Regions from separate parts of the Paenibacillus sp. UASWS1643 genome, predicted to be linked through region 1. Evidence: riboswitches for the same ligand, from Rfam matches in the RefSeq annotation. Region 1 holds a riboswitch; each other region holds the start of a gene.

Region 1 (7,530 bases):
CAGTGCAAGCAAACCTTCACGACGGGTAGTGGAAGCCCAATCCATAAACGTGCCGATCAGAGACACTCGATCAATAAGTACTTGATTTTTGAAAATGATCCCGAAAAGCTTAGGGATTTTCTTAACTTCAGACATTGGAAATGCGATAAAGATAGTTCCTGCTGTACCAACAAAGATAATAACGTAGGCTGCCGGATTGTTAACCAGGTTGATTAAGGGCGCACCCTTCAGGAACATACCGAGTACAAGGGAGACCAGTCCAAAAACTAGTCCAATAATCGTTGAAATGTTCATCATACACCTCATCCATGAGATAAAATTGAATCCTTTCAAGCGGCTGTATTCGGGCTTCCGGACGAATTTTTGGCCGCAATCCGTTCAATGTTAGGCATTCCTTACGGTTGCTAAAACAGTTAAAACGGTCATATATGTATTTATCGACCAGAAGGCCTTTTTTTTTAAGGGCTATTTTCAGGTATAATAAGATCAAATCCGCTCCTTAGGGGCCGAATAGGAGTGAAAAGCCAATGGGCGTAAAGCATGGACGGGATTATGAAGGAATTTTGACAGATCTGACAACGGCAATCGGACGCATACCGGATCGGTATGTTTTCTTTGAAATGGACGCGGAAGAGTGGGAGAGACTGGCTGTATCTGACCAACTTGAAGTGGATGAGGCGTTGGCGGAGGATTTGTTCTATGCGCTGGGCGAGGAGTCTGTTATTCCGGTTGGAAGTGGCGTGGTCATCCATGATAAGGAGCAGCACCGCATTCATATTTTGATCGGGGAAGAAGAGTTGACGTTTGTACCTTTAATTTAGTGCGTTTACATGCATTTTCAAGGGTATGGATGAAACTGGAATTGCCCTCGAAGCCTTATGGTCATTGGTTCTATGCCATGTAGTTGATTGGATTTTGAAGCTTGTCCGTGGTAAGATGTTAGTCGTGAAATGGGCCAACCGCATGGCGGTGAGCCTGGCCTTTGAGGTTGCTGTTGATAGCGCCGAAGGTGTCGGTGGTTATACGGACTCACGTCTGTAATGTACCATCCTATGGGGAGGAAGATAACGCATGGTTTTTTCGCAAGAGGAAGTCGAAGCTCATCTGGGGAGGCTGGAAGGCTGGGAACTGGAAGAGGGACGGTGGATTGTACGTAAATTCGTGTTCTCCAACTACATGAAAGGGATTGCATTTGTGGATGAGGTCGCTGCGATCTCGGAAGCATTCAATCATCATCCTTTTATTACGATTGATTATACAACGGTTACGCTGCGTCTCACGTCATGGGATGCGGGGGGGATCACATCTGTAGATATCAAGGAAGCAGGGCAATATAACGAAGCTTATGACAAAATGAGGTCGGAATAACGAGGTCAGTTATTATCGCGCGGCCAGAAGTGAGTGAACCATACATGTCAGACTATAATCAGAAACAACCTCTTATTGCTGTCGTTGGCAGTCTCAATATGGATCTCGTGGTGAAGACAGACACGATTCCGGAAGAGGGAGAGACGGTGAGTGGTGAGGAGCTGCATTATCTCGCTGGTGGCAAAGGGGCGAACCAGGCTGTTGCCGCTGCGCGTCTGGGTGGACAGACTACGATGATTGGTGCGGTGGGATCGGACGGTTTTGGCGAACGTCTGCTGCACAGTCTGACGGAAAGTGGGGCAGATGCCTCGCAGGTTCGCATATTGGAAGACACGGTTACAGGGACGGCTTCCATCTGGCTCTCTCGGGGAGACAACCGGATTATCGTTATTCCTGGTGCGAATGGGCAAGTGGTGCCTGAGATGTTGGAAGAGGCGGATACGGTAAAAAGCCTGACTGCAGCCGCAGCGGTGCTGCTGCAGCTGGAGATCCCGCTGCCAGCGGTTACCCGCGCCGCCCAACTGGCGGCTGAAGGCAGCGCACTGGTGGTGCTCAACCCGGCTCCCGCGGTGCCGTGTCTGCCCCAGGAGCTCCTGCGGTGCGTCGACGTTGTCACGCCGAACCGCAGTGAGCTTGCCGTGCTTACCGGCCGGGATCACCTCCGGCCGGAAGACCTGGATGCGGCGGTCGCAGAGCTCGCCGCATCCCTCGGGGCCGCTGTCGTCACGACGCTCGGCCCCGAGGGAGCTGTGTACGCGGCGGCGCCTGGTGGCCGCGTACAAGCAGGGCGTGCCGGCGCGTGCCGTGCGCCCGGCTACGCCGTAAGCGCCGTCGATACGACCGGCGCTGGCGATTGCTTCAACGGCGCGCTGGCGGTAGCCCTCGCGCGCGGTGAGACGTTGGACGCGGCCGTAGGCTTCGCCATGGGTGCGGCCGCGTTATCCGTGACAAAGCTCGGCGCCCAGTCCGGGATGCCGTCCGCACGTGAAGTTGAGGCCTTTCTGGCTGAGCATGCCGCAGAGGCTTAATAATTGATATAACAAAGAGGCTCTTATTCTCCCAAAAGGGGATTAAGCGCCTCTATGTTATGCGTGTGCAGAGATTATTTCTTCTCTGACAGCCACATGGCGATATTGGCAATCTCTTCATCCTGCAGTTTGCCCTTGAAGGAAGGCATACCACCTTTACCTTTGACAATCGTAGTGTAGATCTTCTCCAGATCATCCTGACTACCGATGTTTGCCAGAGCAGGTCCTACGCCACCTTGAAGCTGATCCCCGTGACAGGAGATACAATTGGCTTTGACCAGTGCTTCAGCCTGTCCGGCATCCAATGTTACTTCCGGCATGGTTGGCTTGGCTTCTTCAGCCACTTCTTCTTTCCCTGGAAGCGTAAACATTAAAACAATAGCTAAAGCGCATGCTGCAAAAAATACTCCGCTCATGATCCATTTGTGCATCCCTTATGTCCCCTCCAGAATGAAAGATCATCTAACCTGAAACTATCCATATCATTATAACGGAACCTGTACTGACATCATAGCATTTTGTGGGAAATTTTTGAACTAATCACATAACAAGGCGCAAATTTGGTTGTTTTGCAATGGATTTTAATCACGAGGCCCTTCATAAACCATACAGTGAAAGGGCTTTAAGCCGCTTGGGGTCTGTCGTTCGTATGTATCCTGGGTGACAAATCCACTCTTCAGATAGACTTGAATGGCACGAGCATTCCAAGTGAGCACTTCCAGATCGATCTCATTCTTCGGATTTCGGCGAATGGCTTCCTGTACAATGGCCGTGACAAAAGCTGTACCTTGACCCTGACCACACAGCTCTGGATGCATGCCAAGGCCAATCCGGGTTACCCCTTGAAGTGGGAAGTATTGAGCAAACCCACATATATGATCGTTCTGATCCAGGACGATCGCATATTGCTCTTGCCGCAGCTGTGCATCTCCGAATTCCACTTCCAGAGCTTTCATCTGCTCCCAGGGGAGCCAGCTGTAGATATTGTAAGGCGGGTCATACTGCCAACTGCAGATAAGCTCCGCATGTTCTTCTCGCATGGGTACAACGTGAAACGTCACAGGGGTTTCCTTCATACACCTGCATGCTCCTTTCCTTGAAACAGAACTCTTTGTCCACTCTACAAAAGAGATGTTCATTTAGCAAGTCTTCCTTCCCAAGAAAAAAAATGAAACAAAAGTTCCGGTAATTCCGTTTATATTATAACGGGATGGGTAAAAACATCATAAGGGCACGGACAAACGAACGCAAAATGGACTCGTTTATGTCGCAGGATATACCCCGAGTATAACTTGCAACATAAATAAGGATTGAAGCACAAAAAAACCGCCGGATACATTCCTGCGGAGAATGTACCGGGCGGTGCTGTTATGCTTCTTGCTTCGTTCCAGTATGGTTAATGGTTACAGCATCATGTTGCTCAGCTTGTCCCTAGTCAAGGGCCAATGATTCATATGCGTCCGTGCTCATAATCCGTTTCGCGCCAACATAACGATTGGCCCAATAGTTTTCACTCAATGCACTGATCGTAACGCCTTTGGAAGAAGAGGAGTGTGCAAACTTTCCATCCCCTACAAAGATTCCTACATGGGATACGCCTTTACCTGTTGTATTAAAGAACACCAGATCGCCAGCTCTCATTTCCATGCGGGATACGGAATCGCCCATGTCGAATTGGGAACTGGATTGGCGTGCCAAATCAATACCCAACTTGTCGAATACATACCGTGTAAATCCGGAGCAGTCAAATCCGTTAAGCGTTGTTCCCCCACTTTTGTATGTAGTTCCCATTGCTGAATCAATTACTGTGTCCATCTTTGAATCTGCGAATGCGCTACCTGCACCAAGCGATAAAGCGAATGTGATGCTAAGTACAGCTGCGGTTAATTTCTTCTTGAACAAGAGATATTCCCCTTCCAACGCCTGCGAGGTTAGCTTAAGGATTCGGTTGAAGGTCCCCTATGATCCCTCTGTAGCAAGATCAATTCACCCATAACTGGTTCCCCCGCTTCCCAGGTGCCAGGAATTTGGCTATGCTAGTTATGCACCTGCGAAATCAAGAAATGACGATTTAATTTTAAGTAGTTACAAATATGAATGTAAAGATTACAAAGTTGTTACTAAAAACTCACTGCGATTATTGTAACAGAGGAGTACGGATTTGGCAACGTTTAGCAACAAATTTAGCAAAAAAAACCTCGACCTTTGACGGGGAAAGGTTGAGGTTTGCCTATTTATAAGTACATATTAGGCCATGAGTTTAACATGTGATGGTAACAATTTTTAAACTATGTGCTCTCACCTTTGGATATTTTGGACTGCCATAATCGGAAATGGCTGCATATTTTCCACAGACTTAATAGACATCTGGCAAGCGGATACGTCTGTTGTAGTATAAGTCCGGTAAGTCCCGTTAATAACCATGAGGCTGAAGTGAATGCCCCAAAGACGAGCAGGTGTACTCCGCCCAGCAGGAGTGCAATGCCGATTACAGCGGTGAGATGACGCAGTGCAATCCAGAGTGCTTTGAGAGTACCGTGAGCCCCGCCTTCTCCTTCTGGTGCCGACACACCGAACTGCATGTAGAGTATGGCATGGTGGATGATCCAACCATATACAATCCAGGCAGCAACATAAGGTATACCAGGCAAAAGTAATTGAAGAGAATGAAATCCGTCCATGAGAATCGAGTAGAGCTTCGGTATGAGCCAGTAAGCGGGCAGAAGTATCAATAAAGTACGTATGGTATGGAGCAGCAGCATCGGTTTCCACAGATTTTTGATTCCCCGGACAAAGGGGATACGCTCTTCTGTAGAATTAAAGTGCTGAAGTGAGTAGAGCAGTCCTGCCTGAATGAGGGGGCTGATCAACATGCGAACCAGCAGCATGCCCCCTAGAATCCATAGATAACGATGAACCTCTGGATGGGTAGACAGGTTAAGTTGACTTTCCATTTTGAACAAAAGTGTACTCAGCTCCCCTGCATCAGCATCTGGATAGCGCAGGAGCAGCGGGACGACTGCCGATTGTACCATGCGATAGAAGAAATATCCCCAAATGAGTTGATAGAGAAATAAGAGTGCGGCAATGAACATATGCTGACGGACGAGAAACCAGCCTTCACGTATTTTCGCTTTCACCGTTTCCACCTCACCATGACAGACCTCCGAATATGGCTTCTATTAGTTTGGTTACACTCATGCTCCAGCGGGACTTCGCCCGCTCATCCAGTCCGGATTTCAGGAAATTGTTCATATGGCGGTTCTCCAGCACGATCGAGTACAGGGGATCGGTCATGGCCCAGGCTACGGGGGATGTGTGAGTTAATTTATAGGTGATGCGATCTTCTTTACCATTCCATTGCTTGGTGAGGATATGCCCGTCTTCAAAAGCAATGCGAACAGGAACGGCGTTGTAATCACTCCCTTTTTTTGCGATCGTCACGGATGACTCGTACAATGTTTGGCCGTCTTTCTGTACAGGCGTAACACGAATCTTCTCTACAGCAAAGTCAGCCATTCCGTTACCATAGACATATTGATCAAAATAATCAGACCAGGAAGTGCGGGTCACTTGTTCCACAACGTTCTGAAAATCAGCCGAAGTGGGATGTTTGAAGCGGTACTTCTTCACATAGGTAGAGAGAATGCGCTCCATCTTTTTTGCACCGACTTGATGTTCGATACCAAGCAATACAAGCTTGCCACGTGTATAGACATTGGCTGCATACTCATTCTGTGAATCAAACTTCCAGGATTCTTGTGTTAAGGATGAAGGAGACGTAATCAGTCCCGATTGTACCGGCAGATTCGGTATCAATCCATATTCCTGCTCCATCAGTTTGTCTTCTGCATAAGAAGTGAACCCCTCATCCAGCCAGGCTTCCTCGAATTCGTTGCTGGCAACCATGCCGTAGAAGTACTGGTGTCCAATCTCGTGGACTACGGTACGTTCCAGGTCATAACCTGGGGTAGTATCATCGGCTCCAAAGGCCGTAACTAGCGTAGGGTATTCCATACCTCCAGCACCGTTCCCCGCTTTGGGTGGAACTACAATGGATAAGGTTGCGTAAGGATACGGGCCAAACCATTTGCTATAATTAGCTAGTGCGGCCTTCGCGGCGTAGAAATAACGTTCTTTCAGATCCTGATGAGCAGGGTCCAGATATAACTTGATTCGTACACCAGGCACATTGGGTGCGGAGAATGGCTCCTCTGCGTACACAAAATCGGGTGAGGCTGCCCATGCGAAGTCATGCACATCATCGGCGTAGAATTGATAGACCTTTTCTCCGTTCTTCACCACGGCTTGCTGCGTTGGAAATCCGGTAGCAGCCACTTTGTATGTTTCAGGCACCCGAATACGCACACTATATATACCGAAGTCAGCGTAAAACTCTGAATTGCCATGGTACTGGTGCAGATTCCAGCCTTCCGTTGTTCGTCCACGTCTGCCCACAGGTTCATAGGCACTTAATTTGGGAAACCATTGACCTGCCATGACAAAATGATCAGCAGTTCCCATCCGGGCAAAAATCTTGGGCAGATTCACTTCAAATCGGGTGTGGAGTGTGATACTTTCCCCGCCTTTGACGGGTTTGGGCAGGCGTACTTTAATGAGGGTGGTGTCCTTGATATTTCCGTCATCTGGTTGCACATACTGCATCCGGTGCAGCAGAGAGAGCCCGTCCTCCGTTTTCATTTCGGTAATGTTCATGGAGCCATAACCATTGGTAGGCATGACATCACCCCGAAGCTTTCCACCGGATTCCTTCATAAAGGTGGTATCAGCAGAAGAGAAAGCGTTGGGATACATATGAAAGTAAAGCTCGCTGACGGTTTTTTTGCCTGGATGAGTCCAGGTGATCGTCTGAGTCCCTTTCAATACGTTTCCATCGACCAGCTTCACATCCATGTGATATTCCACAACACGGTTGCTGTACACTTCGGCTGTAGGGGTCTGTACACTTTCTGGAGGTGCTGGGGTTGGAGCTATTGCCTTGGGCTTGCCCGATTCGGGGGCGAGTACTGGCAATTCGGAATGAGTTGAGCGATTATAACCCAGAGTGATCCATATCCCTCCGGCAAGTACACACAGGGCCAGGGATGCAGTGAGCCAGCTCTTGGCGCGTCGT
Region 2 (7,530 bases), on a different contig from region 1:
CCCCAGTCATGAGTTTCTTTTGGATTCAGCTTAGGATCTCCATTAGCAAACCGTTCCGTCATGATCTGATAAAAAACAGCTTCTTTGGCCCACTCGGGCACCTTAAACACATCAATTTCATGTATATACGAGAATTCATAATATCCTCCAGTTGGATAGGGGGTTTCATAATGAATTCCATTATCCGCAAGAAAAACATCTTCTGAACCGGCAGTTATCCGAAATATATAGGTGAGACGTTTGAATTGTGGCTTGACGGCAGCCTCCCAATAATCAAACATGTTATCAGAAGCAGCCTTCTCCAATTGAATTTCCTTGTACGTTCCATTCCAATCGTACTTATCTCCGGTCAGTGCAGTCACGTATTGCACATCATTTCGTTTGGTTCGTACGCGCAGATGTATGGTAGACGAATTATAGGCATAAGCCCACTTGTCACGAGGAACATGATACATGGCTTCGAGCAGCATGACAGCACCTCCTGAATATAGGATAAGTTATGAAAACCGGTCTTTTGAACACGCACTTATAGTTATAATTAACCAAGTTAGCCAGCAAATGAATCATATTTACTGTAATAAAATGTATTATTTTCATCGTTTTCAAAGGTTTCTTTCACAGCATTTCCAGCTTCGTGCTGAATATACTTACAGCTAATATAGAAAAGGGTGCCCTGAACAGCTTGGAATTCAAGATTGTTCAGGGCACCCCTATATAACATGTTGAAAGTGAATTTTAGCGAATAGCTTGCTCAAACTCCGTGCGGATGGTTTGAAGCAGCTCTGGCTGGCTCAGTACGTCATAGGCTGTTGTAGCAAGTGCCTTTGCTCCCAGAATCATGCCATCCAGCGCGCGCTCCTGAAGTGCAAGGTCACGAAAGGCTATAGAGTGCAAGGTATGAACCTCATCCACAACACGAATGTAGGGATGGATTGCAGGACATTTCAGGGAAACGTTACCGATGTCCATAGAGCCGTGATCATTACCACTCACAATCTCTTCTTGCGGGATACCAAGTTCCATCAGATTTTGACTAAACGCAGCTGAGAATGCTTCATTGGTAACCATCTCGTCATAGGACGTTTCATAGTTGGATGTCACCAGCTTGCATCCTGTCTGGAGAGCAGAACCTTCAGCGATCTGAATCACACGTTCTGTGAGGATATTCAGTTCTTTGCGAGTTGCTGCCCGTACATAAAATTGCGCAGAAGCATAGTCAGGAATGATATTAGCTGCCTGACCTCCGTTGTTGATCACACCATGAATGCGAACGGTGCTTTTCACTTGTTGCCTGAATGCATTGATTCCGTTGAACGTTTGAATGACGGCATCAAGAGCATTAATACCTTCGTGTGGACTTGCAGCAGCATGTGAAGATCGGCCATGGAATTCAAATTGTACTGCATCAATAGCCAGCGAGCTGCCTGACTTTTCGTAGGCATAATATGGATGCGCCATGAGAGCGACATCACAGTCATCGAACAAACCTGCTTCTGCCATCGGAACTTTGGCACCACGTGTCTCTTCAGCGGGTGTGCCAAACACTTTAATCGTTCCACCTACTTCATCCAGAATGGATTTCAGCCCAACAGCAGCTCCAAGACTCATCATGCAGATCAGATGGTGTCCACAAGCGTGACCAATCTCCGGCAAGGCGTCATATTCACACAATAATGCAATGGTAGGGCCGGGTTTGGCGGCTGAATAGGTTCCGATAAAGGCTGTCTCCAGTCCAAGGATTGGAGCTTCTACAGTGAAACCGTGGTAGACCAGTTCTTCTTTCAAACGGGCAGAAGCGAGATACTCTTCATTTCCCAGTTCGGGGTTGGCACCGATATATGATGAAATGGCTTTAAAACGGGAAGCATATTGATCAATAACCGTCAGAATTTGTGATTTGTTAGCTGTCATTAGTAAACTCCTTATGCAAAAATGAAAATAATTCATTGATTATATCATGTTTGCTTCAATTTTTCAGAAACAAGTCAAGATTTGTAATGTCAAAATGCATTGCATAATCATGCATTGTACTTTATAATGACTCAGTCATCAACATGAGAAGCATACAAAGTATTGTAAGGGGAGAGAACGAGGTTGAAATTAATAAGTCGTTATACCATGATGCTGTTGACCCTTGTCGTTCTGCTGACAACTGCCGTTCCTGTGGCACTTGCAAGTGGAACTACAGATAATTCAAGCAGTAAAAAGCTGGTACTCGGTACAAGTGCCGATTTTGCACCCTATGAATTCCATAAAGTGATTAATGGCAAAGATGAAATCGTCGGTTTTGATATTGAGATCGCCAAAGAGATTGCCAAAGATCTTGGCGCTGAACTTGTGATTGAGGATATGGGCTTCGACGGTCTTCTGCCTTCATTGCAGAGCGGGCGTGTTGATCTGGTAATTTCAGGTATGACGCCGACGGATGAGCGGAAGAAAAGTATCGATTTTTCCGACACCTATTATAAATCAAAACAAGTGATTATGGTTCGCAATGTGGATAAAGACAAATATCCAACCATGGCAGAACTTGAAAATGCGAAAATTGGCGTTCAGAAAGGCTCCATTCAGGAAACAATCGGACAAGGTATTCCAGGAGCGAAGCTTACTGCGCTTGATAAAATCTCGGATATCGTGCTTCAACTGCAAACAAAACGCATTGACGCGGCAATCGTTGAAGATACCGTTGCTGCAGGTTATCTGGACGATATCATTGGACTTGCTGCTGCTGTTCCGGACGAAGAGCAAGCAGAAGCGGCAATCGGGATTCGCAAAGGTAATACCGAGCTGCTAGCTGCAGTAAATGGAACACTGGAGCGATTGAAAAGTGAAGATAAAATCAATCAGATGGTGACGGACGCCAGCCTCTTGATGGCGGATAAAGCGAACAAATCACAAAATATTTTCCAAGTATTCTGGGAATATAAAAGTTTCTATGCTACAGGTGTAGGATACACACTTCTGTTGTCTGCACTTGGGGTTATCTTCGGGGTAATTATTGGATTGATCATCTGTTTGTTCCGTTTGCATGACGCTGCAATCTTGCGCTGGATCGGTACTGCTTACGTTGAAGTGATCCGTGGCACACCGATGCTGGTACAATTGATGATTATTTACTATGGTTTTTCCCTGAGCTTTGGCATTAACTTCACTGCACTTCAGGCAGGTATCATTACACTTTCAATCAATAGTGGTGCCTATCTGGCGGAGATTTTCCGTGCGGGCATCCAAGGTGTGGATCGTGGTCAGTTGGAGGCAGCGCGTTCATTAGGTATGGGAAGAGGCGCCGCGATGCGTTATATCATATTGCCACAAGCCTTCAAAGCCGTATTACCAGCGATCGGTAATGAATTCATAACTATCATTAAAGAATCCTCCATTATCTCTGTTATCGGTATGGTGGATATTATGTATCAGGCAAGTGTAGTCAAAAACATTACGTACCAAGGATTGAGTCCATTTTTGATTGCAGCAGCCATCTACTTTGTAATGACGTTCATTTTGTCCAAGCTGCTGGGACGACTGGAAAGGAAGTTGAGTGCAAGTGATAGACGTTAGACAATTACACAAATCTTATGGTAATAACGATGTGCTTAAGGGCATTAACGTGACGATTGGCAAAGGTGAGGTCGTCGTAGTCATCGGCCCTTCCGGTTCAGGTAAAAGTACATTCTTGCGTTGTCTGAACCTGTTGGAACAGCCTACCTCGGGTGAGATTGATTTTGAAGGCGTGTCAATCACTGATCCGAAGCACAACATTAATGCAACTCGGGAAAAAATGGGCATGGTGTTCCAGCATTTCAACCTGTTCCCACACAAAACGGTACAGCAAAACATCACGATTGCTCCGATTAAAGTGAAGAAACAATCCACTCAGGAAGCGGAAAAAATTGCTGCTGATTTGCTTAACACCGTGGGCTTGTACGATAAAAAAGATACATTCCCGAATCAGCTGTCCGGTGGACAGAAGCAGCGGATCGCCATTGCAAGAGCATTGGCCATGCAGCCGCATGTGATGCTGTTTGACGAGCCTACTTCGGCACTGGACCCCGAGATGGTCGGTGAAGTGCTGGATGTCATGAAACGTCTTGCAGAAGGCGGGATGACGATGGTCATTGTAACGCATGAGATGGGTTTTGCACGTGAAGTAGGAGACCGGATCCTGTTCATGGACGGCGGGGTTATTGTAGAAGAGGGAACACCAGATGAGGTGTTTGGAGCACCGAAAAATTCACGTACACGTGATTTTCTTGCGAAAGTACTCTAAACGAAGTGATCAAATAGCGTTACTGACTTCGAGTCGGTAACGCTATTTTTTATGCGCATTAATCACTTAAAGATTCGAAATGTAACTTTTCTGTTACCAAATATAAAGAAGTCGGTTCGCCTAAATTTTCTGAATTATCCAGTATTCTTACAGTTGATGACATGCTAAAAACCATTTGGTAAGAATTACTACAAGTTCAGGTTACAAAGTTGTGATATATTGAACTCTGCCGAAACTTCCGGACAGGGAGTGCGGGGGATGTAACGATGCAGATTGTGCAGGGGGGAGATCTACAGCACACTGCTTGGGGTGAATTAGGGGTACATAACGATTCCAATGTAATGAAGAACCTATAGGGTGGGCTCCTCATCCGAATCCGACAACTAACTTCGCAGGCACAATGAGGGAGGAAGACCATGATTAACAAGAAACGTATAGCCAAAACAGCAGTAGCATTATTGACAATAGCAATGCTAATTCAAGCCGTTCCGGCTCACGCCGATTCAGTTCATGTGGCCAAAGAAGGGGATACCTTCTACACCTTATCAAAACAATATGGAGTAGCAATGAACACGTTGGTTAAAGCAAACAACGACATTTCACCTTACAACATTTATGGTGGTTTGAAAATTACGATTCCCGGTAAGGCAAACAATGTAGCTGCCGCGGCGACGGAGAGCAAGACCCATGCCAAAACGGTTACCACAGCAAGCTTGGACGTTAATGCAGATAACAAAGTGGTTCAGGCCTGGGGTAAAACATTCGATTACAGCAAAGCTGTGAACGTAAAAGCAACGGCTTACTCTGCAGATCCGTCTGAAAATGGAGGCTGGGGTGCAGTCGATTATTTCGGAAATGACCTTGAACTGGGTACGATTGCAGTTGATCCAAGTGTAATTCCACTCGGAACCAAAGTACTGGTAACTGGTCACAGCCATCCAGGATTGCCAAAGCAGGCTTTTGTAGCCACAGCGCGTGATGTGGGCGGTGCAATCAAGGGTCATCGGATTGATATCTTTATCCCGGGTAGCAAACAGTCCGTAAGCACATTTGGTTTCCAGGATATCGAGCTGTATATTCTTAAGTAGAAAGTAAATTACATCTAACGAATTCAAACAGGGTGTCTGCCAGTCGCTAACTTGCGATTGAACAGCACCCTTTTAATATTTTCATGATTTCCTAACACGGTTATTCTATTCTTTCGCCTTCGGTAATCCCAGCATTTCGTCCAAGGTGACGAGTTCATATCCGCGCTTTCGCAATTCCTCAATGATTTCAGGCAAAGCCTCAATCGTGCCGTTCAGGTTTGATCCTACACCGCCTCCAGCATGTTGCAGAACGATGGAGCCGGGTTTTACGGCAGACAGGATGTTATCTTTCACCTGTTCCTTTGATAGGCCTTTCCAGTCCAGGGAGTCTACGTTCCAGTTCACAATGCTATAGTGTTGTTTGGCAGCCCATCTCAGCTGTTCTTCATTAATGTCTCCATAAGGTGGCCGAATCATCTTGGGTGTATATCCCGCCAAACGTCGAATAATATCTCCGGTATGTAAAATTTGTTTGCGAAAGGCATTCATCGACAGCTTACTGAATTCAGGATGATTGTAGCTGTGATTACCAACCATATGCCCTTCCTTAACGATGCGTTTCACCAGATCCGGATGTTTCTCAGCACGACTACCCACGATGAAGAATGTAGCTCTGACATTGTATTTCTTCAATACATCCAGCACTTGTGGAGTAAACCGTGGATCAGGTACATCATCAAAAGTGAGTGCAACCTTCTTGGTTGAAGGACCATTCGTTTTGAACGTATCGGCATATTTTTGACGTAACTGTCCCAATGTCAGTTGTTCTTCTTCCGCAGAATCCGAACCTGATACTGATTCACTTGACGGGCTTGAAACATCCCGTGATGAAACTGGAGCATGATATCCCCCGAGAAAAATAACGATAATCATCAGCATAATGAGGCGTACACGCATAATAACGGCCTCCTTTTCCAAAATGACGTTCTCCTTGGTATGCCCGGGGGTCTCATAAAATATGCGTAGTGTGAGAAGTTTCATTGCGGATTTAGCTTATGACAGCCATAATTCCTCCATATAAAACATATAGAAAAGGATAGGTGGATAGGATATGAGTACATATGATTTGAAATCCATACGTTTACAGGTGATTGAAGCAGGAGAGGATAAGGTTTTTCTCGTTACCGGAGGAAAGGCGCATATTGGTGCCGTAGCCACGTTCTACGTGGATCATGAGCGCGTCAGCGGGACGACGGTACATATTCCGGGGCATAAGGAACAAGAGTTGTGTGAGCGGCTTGCCCGAAAGGCTGCCCTGCAGCTGAAAGTAACCGTTACGGTAATTATGGGTATTCATTTTGATTCCATTACACGGATGCAGATCGATGAAATCGTGCAGACTGCAGAGAGGCTAATGGAGGATCATCTCAACAAGGAAATGTGATCTTCCTAAACAATCGCATGTTTCAATTTTATTTTATTTGCTAAAATTGAAACGAGTTGTAGATTGTTACGTATGTATGTTTATATACGATGTAATATCGACTAGGAGGAATAACATAATGTCCATTTTCAAACGTTTACGTGATCTAACCATGTCTAACATTAACGCCATTATTGACAAGGCAGAAGACCCAATCAAGATGACGGACCAATATATCCGTGACATGCAAGAGGACCTGGAAGATGCGGAGAAAGCAGTAGCGCAACAGATCGCCATTGAGAAGAAATTCAAGCAGTTATTCGAAGAGCAGGAAGCTTTAGTGAAAAAACGTGAAGAGCAGGCGCATACGGCGGCACGTGCTCAAAACTTGGATCTGGCCCGCAGGGCTTTGGAAGAAAAAAAAGCAGCCGAAGAGAAGATGACTGAGTACAAAACCAGTTATGATCAAAACAAGGCTTCAGCAGATAACCTGCGTGGCAAGCTGGACGAGATGCGTAAACAACTGACTCAAATGAAGAACAAACGGGAAACACTGGTAGCCCGCTACAATGCAGCAAAAGCCCAAACGGAAATCAACAAAGCGTTGAATGGGTTTGGCTCCGATACTGCAAGTGCCGGTATGAAGCGCATGGAAGAGAAAATGATGCAGATGGAAGCACAGGCAGAAGCAAGTAACGAAATGTCTTCCAAAGGCAAGTCTTTGGATGAAGAGTTCGAGAAGTTGGGTAAAGATCAGGCTGTTGAAGACGAACTCGCAGCATTGATGAAACAGTACGATAATAAGAACTAAT
Region 3 (7,530 bases), on a different contig from region 1:
ATTCCCTCCCCGTAACTTCTGTGATCTCATTGTTTGATAATGAAGGCAGGAATATGTAAGCCAAAGCCTTCCTTAATAACGACATCCCCGCCATTGAAGACCTCTATTTCAAACGAAGATCTCCATCATTCCAGTTTTCTCCTTTGTATTCAGACAAGAACTGTCATTGAACAGTTAGAAAATAGAGATTAATTAGAAAAAATACTGTAATTTGTCAGGTTTTCAGTATAGGAATTTTTTAGTAGAATCAACAAATGAAAGAATTCATGTGCTTCATTTCTTTCCTATGATTTATGGAAGGAGGTTTTGAAAGGGTTTACATAAAATAAATGCCAGGCAATCCGCTATTCTTGTTTGTTATCCCTGGTCGCGTTTTATCTATGTAACCATCTACCATTATCGAGGAGGATGAAAGTAGTGAAATTCAAACTAAAAAAGTCTATTAATGTTCTTTTGGCCTGTTTAACAGCCCTGCCTTTGATGTTAACCCCGACAAATGTGTCAGCAGCCAGTGATGCAAACATTAATTTGTCCTCGGAAAAACAGCTGATTAAGGGCTTTGGGGGCATTAACCTTCCTGCCTGGATTGGTGATCTGACTCCCGCTCAACGTGAAACTGCTTTTGGTAATGATCAGAATCAGTTAGGCTTCTCCATTCTCAGGATCTACGTTGATCCAGATTCCAATAACTGGTATCGTGAAGTTGCCACAGCCAAACGGGCTATTGAAAAGGGGGCAATCGTATTCGCATCCCCATGGAATCCTCCGAGCAGTATGGTTGAAACATTCAACCGTAATGGGGATACAAATGCCAAACGTCTGAAATACGACAAATATGCCGCATATGCGCAACATCTGAACGACTTTGTATCCTACATGAAAAATAACGGTGTAGATCTGTATGCCATTTCGGTACAAAATGAACCGGATTATGCTCATGACTGGACCTGGTGGACTCCACAAGAGATCCTTCGATTCATGAAAGAAAATGCTGGTTCCATTCAAGGTACCAAAGTCATGGCACCTGAATCCTTCCAGTACCTAAAGAACATATCCGACCCAATCCTGAATGATCCGCAGGCCCTTGCCAACATGGACATTCTGGGAGCACATACGTACGGAACTCAGATTTCGAATTTTGCCTACCCCCTCTTTAAGCAAAAAGGAGCTGGCAAAGAACTGTGGATGACTGAGGTGTATGTTCCGAACAGTGACAACAATTCAGCAGACCGCTGGCCTGAAGCACTAGAAGTTTCCTATCACATGCACAATGCCATGGTAGAAGGTGATTTCCAGGCCTATGTGTGGTGGTACATCCGCAGACAGTATGGTCCGATGAAAGAGGACGGTACCATAAGCAAACGCGGGTATAATATGGCCCATTTCTCCAAATTTGTACGTCCTGGCTATCTCAGAGTGGATGCAACCAAAAACCCGGATACGAACACATTTGTTTCTGCCTACAAAGGGGATAACAAGGTCGTTGTCGTAGCAATTAACCGTGGAACTTCGGCCACAAGCCAAAAATTCGTTCTGCAAAATGGTAATGCCTCCACGGTGTCCTCATGGATTACGGACAGCAGTCGCAACCTGGCAAGCGGGGCCTCGCTTAACGTATCCAATGGAGCCTTCACGGCACAGCTCCCACCTCAGAGCGTAACAACTTTTGTTGCCAACATTACTGGCGGGAATAACGGCGGAAATACAGGTAGTGGCACTACTTATGAAGCCGAGACCGGAACAACTCTTACGGATGCTACCATTGAAACGATCTACCCTGGTTACACTGGCTCCGGGTATGTTAACTTCAATGCGATGACTGGTTCAGCCATTCAATGGAACGCCATTAACAATACGATTACAGGCACCAAAAATGTAAAGTTTCGTTATGCGCTGGAAAGCGGCACTCGGAACCTCGACATTTTTGTGAACGGAACCAAAGTCATTAGCAACGAGCCCTTTCCGGCTACGGGAAGCTGGTCCACATGGGTTGAAAAAACAATACAGGTCCCCATGAACACGGGCACCAATACATTGAAAGTGGTCACTACCGGATCCGAAGGACCGAATATTGACAGCGTTAATGTTACCGCAGCACAATAAACGTTCCGTATGGCTAATGGAAGACATTTGCTGTACGTGCAGCTAAGCACTAAGTACTCAAATCTAAAGTTAATGTTATATCAAAAAATGCAAAAAAAGACTCCTTAAGCGTTAGCTTAAGGAGTCTTTTTATTAAATGCGGTCGAGAGGACTCGAACCTCCACGGGGGTTAGCCCACACGGACCTGAACCGTGCGCGTCTGCCAATTCCGCCACGACCGCATATTGTATCTCCGTGATCAATATCGGCGACAAGAATTAATATATCATGCGGAATCTATCATGTCAACACTGAAAATAATAACAATAATACCCGAACCAGACGTCCATGTCGATTCGGGTTTTACCTTTAACTATTAATAGCTTGGTTCATTAAAACGGAAGCATACTGCAAATTACAGCTTGGAAGGCCAGTTGCCATACCATGCGTAACCGCCTCTTCTTTCTTTATCAATATCACTTAATTTGTATTTAACTACCCCGTCACGACCAATAAAGATTGGTCTATCCGTTCCTATCTCATAGAAGCGTGCCCAAATTGGTGCAGCTTTGGAATCAGCGATAATTTTACTATCTCCATTAGCTCTTTCATATTTGTACCCCGTAATTTTCACCTTGTTAAACCAAGCCTCCGCTCCTTTAATGGATGCGGTAATTTTAGCGTTAGCAGGTCTGGTTTTCAGAAATTTAACAATCGTTACACTCTCTCCAGCTGTCAGCGATGGCACTTCGTAGATTCTTGCGCTCGCTGGTTTAAGGGAACTGGAATCATGTTGTTGTCCCCATGCTGTCAGCTTACCACCTGAAACGACTTGTGTATTCAAAATCGCCTCCACACCTTTGGCAACTGAATTTTTACTACGGTTAGCAAGTGTGCTGTCGATAAACGAGAAATCACCTTTGCGTGCTGCTACTTCATCCAGCATGATCATTACATTAATCATGGCATCATCATTGTAGGTAATGTGCTTGTGATATCCGGAGCTTTGGTAAACTTGTGGCCATCCGCCGTTTGAATACTGCATGTTGATCAAAAAGTTAATTCCTTTGATTGCAGCTGTGGAGTATCGCGGATCATTTGTCTTTTTAAATTCCTTCGCCAATCTTCTAATTTCTGAGTATGTAGCCTTGTTGTCTATCGTGGACTTCGCCCACTCTCCACTTGTCTGTTTATAATCTTTTCTCCAACCTCCATCCGGCAGCTGGTTCTTCAAAATATCAGAAATACTCGCTGTAGTACCCGATGCATCCGCGGCAGATACCGTCCCTACAGGAAGAACTGCCATTCCAACTGCTGAGAACACCATCGTACATGCCAGGACAAAAGTAATTATTTTCTTCGCTTTCAAATGCAACACTCTCCTATGTTCATTTTTATAAATCTTCCACTTCTACTTTACCTATGATATACGCCCCCAAACCTCCTTTATTTGTATTTATCGCATAATAAAATCAATTTTAATCCAATATGTGGATTGGATAATCAGATAATATGCAAAAAATCGATTTTTGTCAATATATGCAACTTAATGAATATAATCTCTCTAATTCTACATAACGGGATAGTCCTTTTAACTCATGACAAACCTATTTATTTATCCAAATTCGTCTTAAACGAATCATTAATGACGTTTTTGTCATGAATGATTCCCAAACTTGATCCCTTCTTTCATATAAAAACCTTAATTCCGCTAACATTGAGGTATTACGAAGGGTTTTAAATGGGTTTGACAATTACGCATTTATGCAATATAGTTTCAAATAGTTACAAAAACTTAATTATTCATTGCCGAGTTTCATGTTTGAAAACGGGGGAACCAATTTGGGTGAATTATTCTTATACATAGGAAATATAGGGAACCTTCTACCGAACCCTTAGCTAACTCCGTAGGCATCGAAGGGAGAACATTGATTTTGAAAAAACTGATTATCTCCATTTTTGGAGCAGCTGTATTATTTACATCCGGGGCAACAAGCACAGAGGCAAGCAGTATCAACTCCGTAGTGAACAACATGACAGGTATACCTTACAAATGGGGTGGCACGACTGTAGCCGGCTTCGACTGTTCTGGTTTTATGAGATATCTTTTCAACAAATACAGCATTGAATTGCCACGTACTTCACAGCAGCAAGCCAAAGCAGGTACGCCTGTATCGAAAAGCAACATTCGCACAGGTGATCTGGTGTTCTTCAATACGATGGGCAAAGGCATTTCACATACAGGTGTATATATCGGCGGCGGACAATTCGCTCATGCCTCCAGCAGTAAAGGTGTAAGCATCACGAAGTTATCGAATCCATACTTCAATGATCGTTACGTAACAGCACGTCGGGTAACTGGACAGTTTATGTATGATAAAATGTTAGGTAAAATGTAATTCACATACAAAAAGGCATCGGTTATTAACCGGATGCCTTTTTTGTACTTAAAAAGTATGTTGTATTGCTTTTAATGCAGCGCCTTCTGCACTCGCATCGCACCCTGAGACAGGGCATGTCCGCCTCCAACAGCTCCGGCCACGGCTACGGTCTCCATAATTTCCTGATCTGTTGCTCCCTTGGCACGGGCTTCTTCTACATGGTAGAAGGTACATACCTCATTGTTGGCAAACAATCCAATACCAAGCGCAATTAGCTGTTTTGTCTTTGCATCAATCACGCCAGGTTGGAAACATTCTCCGGTAAACTCATGATATGACTTCACCACACCTGGCAGTACATCGCTTAATGCTCCAATCTGATCCTTGTAGGCATGAACTTTATCATTCATCAATGTCATGGCTCGTAGCACACCCTCTCGGCTATAGTTACAGATCTTCCTCACTGTACCTATCTTCTCTCCCGAGTGAGTCAATTATGCCAAGAAATCATGGTAATTCCAAACATTTAAACGCTCATCGTCCCTGCTCAATTATAAGCGATTGCTACTCACCAAGTGGACTCTGGCGAGGCTCGCTGAACAGCTGATATTTGTAACTGCGATCCAGCTTAACTACACGTCGATTCTGACGCCGGATAAGGACCTGCTCGCCATCCCAGGCAACAACAATCCCGGTTACATCGTTAGATTCCAGCTCGTCCCGTACTACTCTTACTTTCTCACCTGACAGACGCAGGGCGTCCAGTTCTGTATCACTGATCATCTTCATGGCTCCTATATTCCAAATTTATTTACAAAAAGAGACCTAAATGAAATGTCATTTAGGTCTCACGTGACTGTATTGGACTGTCATGTCATTCGAAATTATGTCCCGACTGAAAGTTACCGCTGCGCGTGCTCTTTGCTGTCGTTCTTCTCGAACCAAAAATCAAGCACTTTGGCGGACATCACACGTTCTTCAAGGTACTCCACTTGATGCGGTGTAAATTGTTCTTTCCAAGAGAAGGACAACTCTTCGCACAAGCCTACAATCGTCAGTAATTCTGACCAGGCAACATAGCGTTTGTACCAGAAAAATTGAGGATGTTCAATCATATAGGGATAAAGGTCATCGAATTCCGTATGTTTACAATCCAGGGCACGTTCAAAATGAACTTTCGATTCCGCCAGCTTATCATTAAAGAATTGTTCTGTTGCCGGTTGGTTCCCCATGGTGTTGCCTCCTCTCCCTAACATAACCCCATTATAAATGAAATTAGCGGCCATGCAAAGGCATAGTTCAAAAAATAGGCCCTATTCCTTTAAAATGTCACATTTCGTTATCGTCAAATTGTACCGTCCCATCGTTCAGGGAACGAATGCGTACCAAGGCTTCCACCGGAATACCCTGTTCACGAATCGTTCGTGCCCCTGCCTGGAAACATTTTTCTACCACAACGCCGAATCCGACGAGTTCCGCACCGGAACGCTCAATGATTTTGATGACGCCACGAGCGGCATCTCCATTGGCAATAATATCATCAATGAACAAAATACGGTCATTCTCATGAATGAACTCGCGAGATACCATAATGTCAGTTACAATTCCTTTGGTAAAGGACGGTACGCGTTCACAGTAAGCATCAGGATCAGCCAGAAGTGTTTTTTTGCGACGGGCGAATACAAGTGGCACCCCAAGTTCATAGGCCGCGGCAAACGCAACCGGAATCCCCGAGGATTCTACCGTGATTACACGGGTCACTCCACTTTCACGAAAACGGGCAGCGAACTCACGCCCCATCTCCATCGTTAATGCAGGATCAATCTGGTGGTTCAACAGACCATCCAGCTTTAAAACTTGATCCGAGATAACCACACCTTCTTGTAAAATTCGTTGTTTCAATAATTCCATGATTTGACCTCCCAAGCCTATCCTATGAGGTAAAAGTATCATATATCTATCTATAAGTTCAAGCGAAATTGCCTGGGCGCTGTCCTTGAGACGCAATTCAAGCCAAAGCTCATTATTCATTGTCATGACTTTCGTGGGTCAAGCATACCTTGTACCATGGTACCCGCATGTCCAAACTAAACAGGGGCCTGAGAGGGGAAACACATGAAACAGGCATTTCGGGTGCTGCAGATCGCATTTACATACATCGGAACGGTTGTCGGAGCCGGCTTCGCTACAGGGCAGGAAATTTTGCAGTTTTTTACCCAGTATGGCAAATGGGCCACCATCACCATAGGCTTATCCACCATGCTCTTTGTCTGGTTAGGTACCAAAATGATGCTGATTGCTCACGATACCGGGTCCCGCTCTTATGAGGATCTGAACAAACATTTATTTGGCCACAAGGCAGGCAAATGGATCACCTGGGTGACCCTTCTCATTCTCATTGGTGTGAACAGTGTCATGCTGGCCGGAGCAGGTTCCGTTTTTGTCGAACATTTGGGTATGCATTATCAGACAGGTCTGATCGTCACACTTGTAGGGACATATCTGCTTCTCGGTCGAGGCATTCAGGCCATCCTACAAATGAATAGCATCGTCGTGCCCATGATGCTCCTGTTATCTCTGCTCATGATTACCAGTACCATCCATCATCCAGGTGCTTCCCGATTCATCACACTGACGACAGACTCAAACCCTATTCAAGTGTGGCTGTCTCCACTGTTGTATACTTCATTCAATCTGGCGCTGGCTCAAGCTGTTCTTGTGCCTGTAGGTAACCAGATTCGTAGTCGGAATGTACTGAAGTGGGGTGGAGTTTTGGGTGGAATTGGCGTTGGTTTCATGCTGATGGCAGCTCATTTTGCCATGTCAGCTCAGATGCCCGGCATCATCCAATTCGAAATCCCGATGGGTAGTATTGCCTTTCAACTTGGATGGGCAGTGCAATCTGTATATGTATCCCTTATTTTCATGGAAATATTCAGTACCTTTGTAGCCGATATCTATGGAATGACCTTGCAACTGAGACAACATATACGCGTCCACCCCCGTTTCATTACATTAACCATTATGCTGTTGTGTTACTCACTCAGTCAGTTTGGATTCAGTTCCC
Region 4 (7,530 bases), on a different contig from region 1:
GTCCCAGTTCGTCCACTTTTCTTACAATACCTGTTGATTTCATCATTATAATCAGTGCTCCTCTCAGCTAACTATCATTGTCATTATTCGACATTATTTTATGTTTTATGATACTCATCATACCAACGATTCCCAAATCAGTCAACCTTAAAATTAGCTTAAAATTAAGGCTGTTTTTCACAAGGTTACTGGTGGTAAGGGATTGGAAGCTGTTTTTCGCATTTAAACCTCAATGTCAGCTTTGTCGATTTGGAAAACGACAAAACTACTTAATTCGACAAAGTTCGTCATATAGTGTCGAATCTTAGGTGAATCGTAGAACTCAAAGCATTAATATAAAAGAAATTAAAGGAGTGAGTCGACATGGAACAACGTTTAACGGAAGAGAAAGTATTCAAAGATCCGGTACATAATTATATCCACGTGCAAGATCCGGTTATATGGCAGTTAATTAACACCCCGGAATTTCAGCGTTTACGCCGGATTCGTCAGCTGGGTACTTCTTACCTTACATTTCACGGAGCAGAGCATAGTCGGTTCTCACATTCACTAGGTGTTTATGAAATCACACGCAAGATCATATCTCAATTTGAAAGAAGTCATTATTCGGATTGGCCGAAGGAAGAAAAGATTGTAGCTCTGTGTGCAGCTCTACTTCATGATCTCGGGCATGGGCCATTCTCTCACTCCATTGAGGAGGCTTTTGACATGAATCACGAAGATTGGACTTGTCGCATTATTACAGGTGATACCGAAGTAGGGGCGATCTTAAGACGGTATGCTCCTGATTTTCCTGAGAAAGTAGCGTCTGTCATTCAAAAAACGTATGAAAAGCCGATTGTGGTGAACTTGGTGACCAGTCCGCTTGATGCAGACCGAATGGACTATTTGCTCAGGGATGCCTATTTTACAGGTGTAAATTACGGCACGATTGACCTTGATCGTATCCTTCGGATGCTGCGTCCTTATCATGGGCGGATTGTAGTCAAGGAGTCAGGCATGCATGCTGTGGAGGATTACCTCATGTCTCGGTATCAGATGTATTGGCAGATTTACTTCCATCCGGTAACTCGTAGTTCTGAAATTATATTGCGGCAAATATTCAAGCGAGCAAAAACACTCATACAGCATGGTTTTCAATTTCGCTTCATGATTGATCCACTCCCTCAATTATTTGCAGGAGAATTATCTGTAGATGAATATTTGCAGTTGGATGAAGCATTAATCCAGACGGCATTTACGCAGTGGCGCAAGGAGGACGATACTGTTCTGAGTGAGTTATGCGAACGTTTTATGGATCGCAAGTTATATAAGTATGTAGAGCTCGAACAGGTCGACTTGACAATGATGGAAGAGATTCGGGAAGCTTTTGCACAGGCAGGCCTTGATCCCGAATATGATCTTGAAATTGATTTTCCTTCGGATAATCCGTATGATGTGTTTCGTCCGGATGAATCCACAGATAAGCAGATTCTTCTTCTGGATCGACAGGACAATTTACGTGAGTTGTCAGAAGTATCTGACATTGTCCGTTCTATCAGTGGGCTTCACCGAGGGAAACATCATTTGTATTACCCGCAAAACAAGGTGGATGCGATTATTCACGAATTACCGTCACATATACGCCCCTATTTCTTGTAATCGTGTGGATATAATCCGATGAAGAATTTCGATATCAAAACACTTTCTAAAAGAGCTATTTTTCATGATACAGTAATCTGCTTTAATGGGGAGTATATGTAGATCGACATAATTATGTAAATGCAAGTAGGCAAAAATAGCACAATCAGCAATATATAGATCAGAATATCCGTATATCTTCTATATATTGTAGTTGTGAAGAAACAAACGTAATGATGTAATACACAGATACCCAAAATCTTTTATGTATGAGTCATTGAATTATTGAATTTTACAAATTGGATTTTGAAAAAGAAGATAGTCGATATTTCGACATGAAGGGAGATACAGACATGATGCTGTTCGACACACATACACATCTGGATGCACCACAATTCGACGAGGACCGCGAGGACATGATTCAGCGTGCTGTGGATGCAGGAGTTGGTCGCATGATCAACATTGGTTTTAACCGGGAGACGATTCCAACCACAATGAAACTCGCTGAAACATATGACTTTATATATGCAGCTGTAGGGTGGCATCCCGTAGATGCGATCACAATGCAGGAGGGCGATTTGGAGTGGATTGCATCTTTATGCAAGCATGAAAAAGTGGTTGCGATCGGTGAGATTGGTTTGGATTATCACTGGGATACTTCACCAAAGGAAATACAGCATCGCGTATTACGACAACAAATTGCTTTGGCGCGTGAAGTAAACATGCCGATTGTCATCCATAATCGGGATGCACATGAGGATATCATAAGAATTTTGCGTGAAGAGAAAGCGGGTGAGGTTGGCGGTGTGATGCACTCGTTCTCGGGCAGCTGGGAAACAGCCAAAAGTTGTCTCGATATGGGCTTCCATCTCTCCTTCGGAGGACCGATCACATTCAAAAATGCAAAGCAGCCAAAAGAGGTGCTGGCAAAGGTTCCTATGGACCGGTTTTTCATTGAAACAGATGCTCCATATTTGACACCTCACCCTTATCGTGGAAAGCGAAATGAGACAGCGCATGTACGTCTGGTTGCAGAGGCAGCTGCGGAAATTAAAGGCATTTCGGTGGAGGAAATTGCTGCAATAACAACCAAAAATGCCATGGAACGATTTGGAATTCGTTAAAAAAACGAGCAAATGGGGCGAAAAAGGCAGGTAAGCGGAGGTAATTTGCCCTTTGATCCAAATAAATCAAGAATATTACAATATTTTAACCAAATATTCAGAAAAACGTACTTGATCAACGCTTTACAACATGCATCAAAACAGGATATCATCTTTTCAGTGAATTGTTGTGCGGAAAATTGGACAGATGTTCGGGGGATGAACAAAGGGACACTTTCCGATGAAACAACATTACTTTCATGAATCAGTCTCGCTGAGTCTCCGTTAACGGAGAGCGGGGGAACCAATAGGGCTTAAACATCGGTGTATTTGGCCGATGCGCAACGTTCGCTGACCCAAAAGCAGCGAAGGGAACTGCGAAGCCGTATTTGATTTCTTCTTTGGGTCTCGGGGTGAATTCAAGGGCGTCCGCCATGAGCGGGTGACCCAAGATAGGGCGGCTCTCTTTCGCCCGAACCCGACAGCTAACCTCGCAAGCGGAAAAAGAGAGGCAACCTCGTGCATGAATTTCCGATATTCAAAATCATTCGGAAGCCACGAAAGAGTTCCTCTTACACTCTTTCTTTGGCTTTTTTGTTTTTGAATAAAAGAAATATTGTCATCATACGGTAGGTATTCAGGAGGATGACATCATGTTGCGAAGATTGATTCATGGTGCAGAACCGGATTATGTTGGTCCAATCTGTGTTCTGTAGAAAATTTGGTATAGTCACGTCAAAGACATCATGCATTACTTTAGACGGCGAGGCTATGAAGGAGGACGGAGAAGTGGGCACATTCCAACCAGAAGAGACCCATGAGTCACGATCATCCAGTAAGTCTTTCGCGTTGCGGTGGAAGCATGAGAACATGCGTCAAATGGCATTGATCGCGATTTTCTCAATTGCGCTTACAATCATGATCTTGTTAGTCGTTTACGGTCAGGCCGGGAAACAAATTTCACTGGTTATTGATGGCAAAGCTCAGGTGGTAGAGACTCGTACAGGAATGCTTCAGGAAATGCTGGAGGAGCAGTCGATCACAGTCAGCCCTCACGATAAGGTATCCATGTCCATGAATGGAGCGATTACAGATGGAGACCGAATCGTTATTGAGCGGGCCGTTCCAGTTAACATTACGGCAGACGGAGACACCAAGACTCTGTATACAACGGATTCATCGGTAGAAGATGCAATTCAAAAATCAGGTATTCAAGTTGAAAGTAATGATAAAGTATATCCGGCGCTTGGAACTTCGATCAAAGCGGATATGAAGATTCGTGTAGTGCGCGTAACAAAGCGTACAGTGGATGTAGAACATCCGATCGCTTACAAAGTCATTAAAACGGCTGACCCTAGCTTGTACAAAGGAGATAACCGTGTCGTTGTGAACGGCAAAGAAGGCAAACTTGTACAGCACATCGAAAAGGTATTTCAGGATGGAGAATTGGTCTCCAAAAAAATGGTCGGCAAATCTGTCGCGAATAATCGTGTAGATAAAGTGATTGCTGTCGGCACCAAAGCAAAACCGGTCGTGAAAGAACCAGAGATTCAGACCGTATCAGCTCAGACTTCAACAACCAAAAAGGCTACAACAACGAACTCGAAGAAAACATCTGCCTCGGGCAGCAAAGTGATTACCGTATCCGGGACTTCTTTTAAATACTCCAAAGTACTTAAAAATGTATCCATGACTGCCTACTCTTCCGAAGAGCCTGGCATTGGAACTAAAACAGCTTCCGGTACTCGTGTAACGGAAGGACGCACCATTGCGGTTGATCCCAAAGTCATTCCAATTGGCTGGTGGGTATATATCGAAGGTCTGGGATTCCGTCGTGCGGAAGATACAGGCGGTGCCATTAAAGGCAACAAAATTGATGTGTATTATGACAGTGTGAAGCATGCCCTGAATTTTGGACGCAAGAAAGGCAAGACGGTCTACGTGATCGGTCCGGTGAAGCCGGAAGCGAACTAAAATCGTTTTACTTTGAAATGGGAATGCTATAAAATAGTTGCATGAATGATTCATGCGGAATATGCGGCGGAGGAGTCTGAATTTAGTCTCCCCCGCCGTTTGGCAGAGAAGAGGATATTCCTCTTCTTTTTGCGTTAGAAAGGAAGAAATGGAACATGATAAAAGAAGTCATTGTGGTGGAAGGCCGTGACGATACGGTAGCCATCCGTCGGGCCGTGGAAGCCGATACCATAGAAACAGGTGGATCAGCCATCAACCAACGCATTCTGAAGCGGATTGCGCTTGCTCAGGAGAGACGGGGAGTCATTGTACTGACAGATCCGGATCATGCTGGCGAGCGCATTCGTAAAATCATTGCGAATAAGGTGCCTGGCTGCAAACATGCTTTCATTCCGGAAGCCGATGCCACACGCAAAGGGGATATTGGGGTGGAGAATGCCTCACCGGAGGCGATCCGTCATGCTCTGGCACGCGTACATACTTCATACGAAGGCGCTCCTAGCCTGATCGATTGGGAGGACCTGATCGCGGCAGGACTTATTGTGCATCCGCAGGCTGCTGCACGTCGCATGGAGATGGGCAATCTGCTGGGTATCGGATATTGTAACGGTAAGCAGTTCCACAAACGTCTCGGTGTATTTCAGATTACACGGGAAGAGTTCTCTACAGCATTAGCGCAAATTGAACGTGAAGGATTGTGAGCATATGAAGGACATGGAAGAGACGATAGAAATTGCAACCCCCAAGCGAACCAAAGAAATTATTCAAAGACACGGATTCTCATTTAAGAAAAGTCTGGGTCAGAACTTTCTGATCGATCAAAATATACTGAACAAAATCGTTAATGCAGCCGATTTAGACGAGTCCAAGGGTGCACTGGAGATCGGTCCGGGTATTGGAGCCCTTACGGAACGACTCGCTCGGGTAGCTGGTCCTGTCACAGCCGTAGAGATTGATCAGCGCTTGATCCCAATCCTGGGAGAAGTGATGCAGCCTTATTCGAATGTACGTGTTCATCATGGGGACGTGCTGAAGCTTGATCTGGCTGAGTTGTTTAATACGGATTTTGCATCCGTGGACAAAGTCAGTGTCGTGGCTAATCTGCCTTATTATGTAACGACTCCAATCATGATGAAACTGTTGGAAGAGAAGCTGCCGGTAGACAGCATTGTTGTCATGATCCAAAAAGAAGTGGCTGAACGCATGGCTGCTGCACCGGGATCAAAAGACTACGGCAGTCTGAGCATTGCAGTTCAGTACTACAGTATGCCGGAGCTTGTGTGTATTGTGCCTCCTACAGTCTTCATTCCGCAACCTAATGTGGAATCAGCTGTTATTAAGCTGAAAGTGCGTGAGCAACCGCCAGTGGAGATTCCGGATGAAGCACACTACTTCGAAGTGGTACAGGCTTCTTTTGCCCAGCGGAGAAAAACAATCTCAAACAACTTGAAGGCACGCTTCTTCACAAAGGAGAACCGGGAACAGGCAGACATTCTGCTGGAGCAGGCAGGTATTCAACCGTCCCGACGCGGAGAGACATTGAGTCTGCAGGAGTACGCTACACTCAGCACCGTAATGTGGGAAGCAGGGGTACGTGCAGCGCTGTAAAATTTGAATGAACCAAACCGGGTCTCTGCCCATACGATGGGGTAGAGGTGATTACGTTGATGAATATCGGAGACTTGGTCGTTCGGAAGTCATACGGTGGCGATGTGACTTTTCGGGTGGAAGGCCTCCAGTTGGATGCTGCGGTCATTAAAGGGACTGAGTTCCGGCTGCTTGCCGATTCCCCAGTGGACGATTTGATACAGGTTCCCTATGAACCGCAAAGCGCCAAGACCAGACAGGCGCATGTTAAAGCACATCAGACCCTGTCCCGCCTGCAGCAGAATCGTATGGAACAGGCTGAGCGGAATCGCGAAGGTCTGGTACAGGATTGGTCTGCTCAGCAGGAACCGGCTTATTTTGAGATGCCTGGGAAGGTGCTTCATCTGGATGGAGATCCGAACTATTTGAAAAAAAGTATGGATCTCTATGAGCAACTTCGTGTTCCCGCAGAGGGACAATATGTTCATGAATCGGCAATGGCAGATACCTTATACCGTTTATTACCCAAAGTACGTCCAGATATCGTGGTCATTACGGGTCATGATGGGGTGCTAAAGACACGTCAGCCCTATGACTTATATAGTCTTGGTAGCTACAAGAACTCGCAAAATTTTGTGTCGGCCATTCAGGTGGCCAGACAATATGAACGCCATCTGGATGCACTCACTATTGTGGCAGGGGCCTGTCAGTCCCATTTTGAGGCCCTGTTGCGCGCTGGAGCAAACTTTGCCAGTTCTCCAGGCAGAATTCTCATTCATGCACTTGATCCGGTCTATGTGGCAGCCAAGGCCTCCTTCACATCTGTGCGTGATACGGTCAATATGAGTGATGTTCTGCACAATACCATCAGTGGTAGCCAGGGTGTGGGTGGTGTCGAGACACGGGGGAGTTACCGGGTAGGTCTGCCTGGGCTGAATGATTTATCTACGTTAAAAGTGAACCCGTCGGCAGTCTGATGTAGGCCATTTAAAGTCCCAATTTGGGGCTTTTTTTGTTTGCAAAAAAATTCATTGACAACAACTTTTTGATGCTGATATAATAATTAGTTTTGATTTGACAATGACTGTAAAATCCGGTATAATGGACAAGAAAAGAGGTGGTCGTCGACAATGGCTAAAAACACGCTGTTGGATATCAAACGCAATCTCGATGCACATATTGGTCAGAAAATTATGTTGCGGGCTAATGGTGGCCGCCGTAAGACCATTGAGCGTACGGGTGTATT

The links. Region 1 has a riboswitch for cyclic di-AMP ahead of FE296_RS01440 (C40 family peptidase). Riboswitches for the same ligand answer to the same signal wherever they lie in the genome.
Region 2: linked by a shared signal. The riboswitch ahead of FE296_RS25185 (3D domain-containing protein) and the one ahead of FE296_RS01440 (C40 family peptidase) in region 1 are both predicted to bind cyclic di-AMP.
Region 3: linked by a shared signal. The riboswitch ahead of FE296_RS10670 (C40 family peptidase) and the one ahead of FE296_RS01440 (C40 family peptidase) in region 1 are both predicted to bind cyclic di-AMP.
Region 4: linked by a shared signal. The riboswitch ahead of FE296_RS02705 (resuscitation-promoting factor) and the one ahead of FE296_RS01440 (C40 family peptidase) in region 1 are both predicted to bind cyclic di-AMP.

What each region holds. Positions count from the first base shown of each region.
Region 1 is NZ_VXKZ01000085.1:14,888-22,417, forward strand. It holds gene motA (flagellar motor stator protein MotA) at 1-294, opposite strand, end outside; gene FE296_RS01410 (hypothetical protein) at 528-821, shown strand; gene FE296_RS01415 (hypothetical protein) at 847-1,041, shown strand; gene FE296_RS01420 (4a-hydroxytetrahydrobiopterin dehydratase) at 1,072-1,368, shown strand; gene rbsK (ribokinase) at 1,413-2,396, shown strand; gene FE296_RS01430 (c-type cytochrome) at 2,471-2,827, opposite strand; gene FE296_RS01435 (GNAT family N-acetyltransferase) at 2,978-3,472, opposite strand; gene FE296_RS01440 (C40 family peptidase) at 3,828-4,298, opposite strand; cyclic di-AMP (ydaO/yuaA leader) riboswitch at 4,302-4,439, opposite strand; gene FE296_RS01445 (hypothetical protein) at 4,685-5,536, opposite strand; gene FE296_RS01450 (M1 family metallopeptidase) at 5,547-7,530, opposite strand, start outside.
Region 2 is NZ_VXKZ01000115.1:117,819-125,348, forward strand. It holds gene FE296_RS25165 (alpha-glycosidase) at 1-470, opposite strand, end outside; gene FE296_RS25170 (M20 family metallopeptidase) at 736-1,911, opposite strand; gene FE296_RS25175 (ABC transporter substrate-binding protein/permease) at 2,122-3,558, shown strand; gene FE296_RS25180 (amino acid ABC transporter ATP-binding protein) at 3,545-4,267, shown strand; cyclic di-AMP (ydaO/yuaA leader) riboswitch at 4,485-4,681, shown strand; gene FE296_RS25185 (3D domain-containing protein) at 4,684-5,355, shown strand; gene FE296_RS25190 (polysaccharide deacetylase family protein) at 5,461-6,252, opposite strand; gene lpdD (prenylated flavin chaperone LpdD) at 6,407-6,739, shown strand; gene FE296_RS25200 (PspA/IM30 family protein) at 6,858-7,529, shown strand.
Region 3 is NZ_VXKZ01000103.1:177,961-185,490, forward strand. It holds gene xynC (glucuronoarabinoxylan endo-1,4-beta-xylanase XynC) at 409-2,103, shown strand; tRNA gene FE296_RS10660 (tRNA-Leu) at 2,241-2,324, opposite strand; gene pelA (pectate lyase) at 2,498-3,451, opposite strand; cyclic di-AMP (ydaO/yuaA leader) riboswitch at 3,880-4,011, shown strand; gene FE296_RS10670 (C40 family peptidase) at 4,017-4,481, shown strand; gene FE296_RS10675 (carboxymuconolactone decarboxylase family protein) at 4,553-4,882, opposite strand; gene FE296_RS10680 (hypothetical protein) at 5,028-5,246, opposite strand; gene FE296_RS10685 (hypothetical protein) at 5,366-5,695, opposite strand; gene FE296_RS10690 (xanthine phosphoribosyltransferase) at 5,793-6,374, opposite strand; gene FE296_RS10695 (YkvI family membrane protein) at 6,579-7,530, shown strand, end outside.
Region 4 is NZ_VXKZ01000089.1:48,311-55,840, reverse strand. It holds gene FE296_RS02720 (AbrB/MazE/SpoVT family DNA-binding domain-containing protein) at 1-46, opposite strand, end outside; gene FE296_RS02715 (HD domain-containing protein) at 364-1,641, shown strand; gene FE296_RS02710 (TatD family hydrolase) at 1,974-2,744, shown strand; cyclic di-AMP (ydaO/yuaA leader) riboswitch at 2,986-3,239, shown strand; gene FE296_RS02705 (resuscitation-promoting factor) at 3,513-4,697, shown strand; gene rnmV (ribonuclease M5) at 4,853-5,398, shown strand; gene rsmA (16S rRNA (adenine(1518)-N(6)/adenine(1519)-N(6))-dimethyltransferase RsmA) at 5,403-6,305, shown strand; gene yabG (sporulation peptidase YabG) at 6,365-7,261, shown strand; gene veg (biofilm formation stimulator Veg) at 7,415-7,530, shown strand, end outside.